2 regions of the Alteromonas sp. genome follow, and region 2 is predicted to be linked to the other one. Evidence: predicted binding sites of a transcription regulator. Region 2 holds the regulator's gene; the other holds the start of a gene.
The links. The regulator FliA, encoded in region 2, starts transcription of late flagellar genes. The targets are predictions, from matches to a motif close to CTAAAGNTNNNNNNNNNNNNGCCGATA.
Positions count from the first base shown of each region.

Region 1: AC4PME_RS16610 (VC2046/SO_2500 family protein) is a predicted target of FliA. The motif match lies at 1,666-1,692, and genes of this name have one in related genera.

Region 1 covers NZ_CFHOXV010000037.1:40,649-43,796, forward strand. Annotated here, with positions in the region: gene AC4PME_RS16605 (response regulator) at 1-1,579, opposite strand, end outside; gene AC4PME_RS16610 (VC2046/SO_2500 family protein) at 1,701-2,207, shown strand; gene trhO (oxygen-dependent tRNA uridine(34) hydroxylase TrhO) at 2,326-3,148, shown strand, end outside.
Region 2 covers NZ_CFHOXV010000002.1:195,951-199,098, forward strand. Annotated here, with positions in the region: gene flhF (flagellar biosynthesis GTPase FlhF) at 1-377, shown strand, start outside; gene AC4PME_RS02465 (MinD/ParA family protein) at 374-1,240, shown strand; gene AC4PME_RS02470 (RNA polymerase sigma factor FliA) at 1,237-1,965, shown strand; gene cheY (chemotaxis response regulator CheY) at 2,013-2,396, shown strand; gene AC4PME_RS02480 (protein phosphatase CheZ) at 2,431-3,148, shown strand, end outside.

The DNA.
Region 1 (3,148 bases), on a different contig from region 2:
ACTGAGGCTTCATGAACATACCATCCAGCAGTTTCAGCAACCGCTTGCTGTCTGTTAATAAAGCCGGCTGCTCTTTAGTATCGGTGTTCAGCAGTTTAATCACGCATTGCAGCAGGTTGAGGGCAACCCCGGTATTCACCGGTGCAAACTGCAGGGCTTTGGTGAAAGACGTGCGTGCCGCTTTATAATCGCCCTGCTGATAATGTTCAATGCCTTCTTTGTTATGCATAGAGTAAAGCTGTTGTTTTTCAGCAGCCTTTTGCTTGTCGGTATCCAGCATCTGTTTTACAGAATCGTGCAGGTTACCTGATCGAATTACATTCACCAGAGCGTCTGCTTCATCATACTCGCCGATGGCATACATCACTTTTAAACTGTCCGGCGCATAGGTTTGCGGATAAGACTCGTATTTGTGCTGAATCGCTTCCTGGCCACTGTTCAACGCCCGCTTAGCTTCGATGAGCTTTCCTTCAATGCTGTGAAGACGGGCTGTAAATATTTGTTCATAGATCACGAAATCGAATTCGTCGTTATTACGGCTGAGGTAATCGTCAAACTTACCCCGCTGCACGGCAAGATGGGCTTCCTGCTGATAGCGGTTACGGGTTTTCTTATCTTCAGCGTTTTCCGCTACTTCCAGAATACTGCGAATGTAGCTGCACCAGATATCCGCATGCTCTTTTACCGTTTTACGGGACAACAACCAGATTGCCTGCGCACTTTCACTGGCCAGCACAAAATCCTTGTGTTGACGGGCGATATGACAGGCAATGTGATGACGCTCTGTGCAGTAAGGGGAAATTTTGATGGCATGACGTATGGTTTCTGCAGCCCGCTCAGTGTCGTTATTGAGTAACTGGCATTCTGCCACCACGTCATAAGCTTCGGCACTGAAACGGTTACGTTGCAGAACGCTTTGTGCCATAGAAAGGGCCTTGTCCCGCTCATTCATTTTCAACCAGTTTTTAGCCAGTGCCAGTTGCAACCAGGGCACCGGTCTGTCTGTATCAAAATCGCTCAGTACATTCAGAGCACCGGCGAAATCTTTCTGTTGCCAGCAAATGCCGGTGAGCAGTTGTGCAACCGAACCACGGTAAGGCCGGTTAGTAGCAAGTAATTTTTCCGCCTGCTTTCGGGCAAGGGCAGTATCGCCTTCATGAAGCGCATGATAAACGGGCAGCAGGGCCTGGCGTTTTTTCCAGGCACGTTCAAGACGGGTTTTCAGCTGGTTTTGGGAAAAGGGTTTTATCAGGTAGTCGTCAGGTCCGCGATCAATAGAGCCCAGTACGAAGGGACGGGTGCTGTCAGCACTGATCAACATCACAATGGTTGAGGGTTTTGCCAGTTTCTGACTACGCAGCTCTTCGATAAACTCAAAACCGTTCTTTTTGTCAGAGCCCAGATGAAGGTCGCTGATGATGATATCAAACTTGCGTTTCCGGCACAGGGATAACGCCTGCTCTGCGGAGGATTTGGTGACAACTTCGGTTGCACCCATAGAATGCAGCAGACCCCGCAAAACCAGCAGAAAAGGGCGCTGATCTTCTATAATCAGTACACGTTTATCTGCGTAATTCATCTACCTGTTACCCTGAAACCAGACTTTAGTATAATGATCGGACCATTACGCCTAAAGTTCAAGTATGTAAATTTGTACGGATCTGTCTTTAGTTATCCCGGTCAATGCCGATAAGCACAGTATGAGTACACCCGATTTACCCTTTGACTCTGGCCGGCTACCGGCACTGATCCCTGATCGTGAATGGAACGGGGAGCTTGCCCGTGCGGCAGGTAAAGGCGCACAGTTCTCCCTTTTCCTTGCCATGCATTGTCAGCCCGGTGCTGAGCACTTTTCACTGTTGCCTGCAGAGGCAGACGGGGTTACCGGCGATCCTCATTTTCCCGAGCGTCTGAATCACTATAAACGGCCACCGCTTAAGCCCTCTGATGCCGATTATATGGCGCTCAATACCACGGCAAAGATGGCGAATTCCGGCTCAGCGGCGGCCTTTTCATTATGGCAGTCTATGCACCCTGATCCGTTAAGTGCCCATGACAACGCCACGCTCATTCCTCCCGAAGTTAAGGAAAATTGCAGTCTGGCAACCCGTATGCGGTTGCAGCATATTTCCCGCCCGCCGGAACCTGTAGATGAAACTATGCTGGATGAGGTGATAAGCGGTTCTTCCTCATTGCTGACTGCCTGAAAAAACGCTTATTTTTTGTTAGATCCTGAGCTGATTTGGAAAATCGCAGACGTTCTGGTATATTTCGCGCCGCAATTTGCACTGGTCTTACGCTCCAATCAGCAAAGGTAAATATAAAATGACTCAATATATCGTTTGCGCGATGTACAAATTCGTTGCGCTTGAAAACTACGAAGCTATGCGCCAGCCGCTCCTCGAAAAGATGGAAGAGCAGGGTATCAAAGGCACATTATTGCTTGCCAGCGAAGGCATCAATGGCACAGTTTCCGGTCCCCGGGAAGGGATTGATAACTTACTCGCTTATCTGAACAGCGACCCGCGAATCAACCCTATCTCTTACAAAGAATCCCTGCATGACGAGCAGCCGTTCTACCGCACCAAGGTAAAACTGAAAAAAGAGATTGTGACAATGGGTGTGGAAGGTATTGATCCCCGCCATACGGTAGGTACATACGTGAAACCCAAAGACTGGAACGGCCTTATCAGTGATCCTGACGTGCTGGTTATTGATACCCGCAACGATTACGAGATTGAAATCGGTACTTTCAAACATGCCGTCGATCCAAAAACAAAGACCTTCCGTGAATTTCCTGACTATGTGAAAGGTAACATGGACCCGGAAAAACATAAGAAGGTGGCCATGTTCTGTACCGGCGGTATCCGCTGTGAGAAATCCACGGCTTATCTGAAAGAGCAGGGATTTGACGAGGTTTATCACCTGGAAGGCGGTATTCTGCAATATCTGCAAGATGTACCGGCAGAAGAGTCTTTATGGGAAGGTGACTGTTTTGTATTTGATAACCGTGTTGCGGTGAATCATGATTTACAGAAAAGTCAGTATGATGCCTGCTATGCTTGTCGTTTGCCGATCACTGAAGAAGACAAACAGTCTGATAAGTACGAACCGGGTGTGAGTTGCCCTCATTGTCACGGTACACACA
Region 2 (3,148 bases):
AGCGCGACAGTCGTTTAATTAAGCAACTTGGTCAATTTAATCACGGACAAATGCAACCTGTCCGTAAATACCTGGTTGCGCAGGCAAATACCCAATATCCTGCATTGCAACGCATCATTGAAGCGTATAATTCCGTTAAGCTTGACGGATGTATCTTCACGAAAGTTGATGAATGCTACAGTTTGGGTGAGGTTTTAAGTGTTGCTGTTGAACAGCAATTGCCAGTTAGTTATGTGACCGACGGGCAGCAGGTACCTGAAGATATTAAAGTTGCTGATGCAAAATCTCTCGTATCTGCCGCTGCAAAGCTTTATAAAAAGTACGGTTTGAATCATACTAAGCGTAATCATGAAGTTAATTCAGTTCAGGCAGTATGATCGAAGATCAAGCGAGTAGCTTACGAAAGATGAATCAATCACGCCTCATAAAGGTTATTGCCGTTACCGGCGGCAAAGGTGGTGTTGGTAAAACCAACATTACATTAAACACGGCGATTGCTATGGCCAAGCAAGGTAAGCGGGTCATGGTACTCGATGCCGATTTAGGATTAGCGAACGTTGACGTCATGCTGGGTCTGCGTGTTGAGAAGAACCTTTCTCACGTATTATCCGGTGAATGCACACTTGATGATGTTTTGGTAACCGGACCTCACGGTATTAAAATCGCTCCGGCGACTTCAGGTACTCAGGCAATGACTGAGTTATCGCCCACAGAACATGCCGGATTAATCCGTGCTTTCAGTGAGTTGCGGTCGCAGATTGACGTGCTGATTGTAGATACCGCTGCCGGTATTTCCGATATGGTACTGAGTTTCTCCCGTGCCTCGCAGGACATCATGGTCGTGGTTTGTGACGAACCGACTTCTCTGACCGATGCCTATGCACTGATTAAAATATTGAACCGTGAGCACGGCGTGTTCCGTTTCAAAATAGTGGCAAACATGGTTCGGGACATTCGTGAAGGGCAGGAATTATTCAGTAAATTATCAAAAGTGACAGGCAGATTCCTGGATGTGGCACTAGAATTGGTGGCAACTGTACCTTTCGACGAAAATATTCGTCGGGCAGTCAGAAAGCAAACCGCTATTGTGGATGCATTTCCCGGTTCTCCTGCGGCCGTCGCGATTAGTCAGTTAGCCACCAAAGCGCTTAACTGGCCGGTACCGGCTCAGCCGGGTGGTCACCTGGAATTTTTCATTGAACAACTGGTGACGAAGCAAGCAGTAGGAAGCCAACGTTGAATAGTAAAGCGGCAGCTTACCAGCAGCAGACCGACAAGTCGCAGCTGGTCGAGCGCCATGCATCCCTTGTAAAACGTATTGCCCATCACCTGATGGCGCGTTTGCCTGCCAGTGTGCTGGTGGATGACCTGATTCAGGCAGGGATGATCGGATTGCTGGAAGCAGCCAGAAATTTCGACGGCTCGAAAGGGGCCAGTTTCGAAACCTTCGCAGGTATCCGTATTCGTGGTGCTATGCTGGATGAAATCCGTAAGGGCGACTGGACACCCCGTTCAGTGCATAAAAATAGCCGTGCTATTACGGAAGCCATAACACAAGTTGAAAGAGAAACTGGCAGAGACGCGCGTGATACAGAAATTGCTGCTAAGCTAAATGTCAGTATTAATGATTATCATCAAATGCTTAACGAGGTGAATGCCGGTAAACTTGTCGGTATTGAAGACCTGGGTGTATCAGAAGATGTAATCAGCACAGAACAGAATAAAGGTAATGATTCACCCCTCGAAGATTTAATGCAGGGGGCGTTTCAAAAGGCGTTGGCGCATGCCATCACAACATTACCTGAACGGGAAGCAATTGTACTGTCCCTGTACTATGATGAAGAACTGAATTTACGTGAAATCGGTGAAGTTCTTGAAGTCAGTGAGTCAAGGGTCAGCCAGATTCATAGCCAGGCCATGTTAAAACTAAAAGCTCGAATGCAATCATGGCAGGCAGAAGAATAAAACATACTAATATTAATAACGATTGATAATCCTCACCGGAGGCTATTTTGGACAAGAGTATGAAAATTCTTGTAGTAGACGACTTCTCTACTATGAGACGAATCATAAAGAACCTGCTTAAAGATCTTGGATTTTCCAATATTCAGGAAGCTGACGATGGAAGTACGGCCCTCCCCATGCTCCAGCAAGGCGACTTTGAATTTGTCGTGACCGACTGGAACATGCCAGGTATGCAGGGTATCGACCTGTTACGCGCTATTCGTGCAGACGACAAACTCAAGCACTTGCCAGTATTGATGGTGACAGCTGAAGCGAAAAAAGAGCAAATCGTTGCTGCAGCACAGGCAGGTGTAAACGGATATGTTGTGAAGCCTTTCACAGCCGCTACACTTAAGGAAAAACTCGACAAGATTTTTGAGCGTTTAGGTTGATCCAGCCGCTCCCGCCAGAGAAGAGGATTACTGGATGTCTCCTACTAAAAAAGTCCCTATTTCGCTCGAAGAAGCAAAACAGCTGGTAGCATATCTTGAGCAGGGCGATGACGATTCCGCCAACGCCCTGCTTGAGGCCGTATCTGCCAAAGAGTCTGTCGAACTTTTTGCTGAAGTTGGCAAACTTACCCGTCAACTTCATGACGCCCTCAACACCTTCCAGTTAGACGAGCGAATTGCTGGTCTGGCTAATGACGATATTCCTGATGCGCAAACGCGTCTCACCTACGTAATTGAAGAAACTGAAAAAGCGGCTAATACTACAATGGACGCTGTAGAGTCCTGTATGCCCATTGCTGAATCTTTATCAGACCGGATCACAGCTATTGAGCCTGAATGGCAAAAGCTTATGACCCGTCAGATTGAGCTCGGTGAATTCAAGAGTTTATGTATGGATATCGACGCCCTGTTTAAGGACATGTCGAAAGATTCTTCTAAACTTAACAGCCTTTTGACCGAAGTATTAATGGCACAGGGTTATCAGGATTTGACAGGCCAGGTTATTCGCAGAGTGATTGATCTGGTGAAAGAAGTCGAAGACAGCCTTGTGAATATGCTGACCGTGTTCGGTGAACGGGATGCACCTGTTAAAGCACAGAGCACCACGAATAAACCGGACGCTGTTGAAGCGGAAGGGCCAATCATGAACGCTGAGAAGCGGGATGACGTAGTACAAGGCCAGGATGACGTGG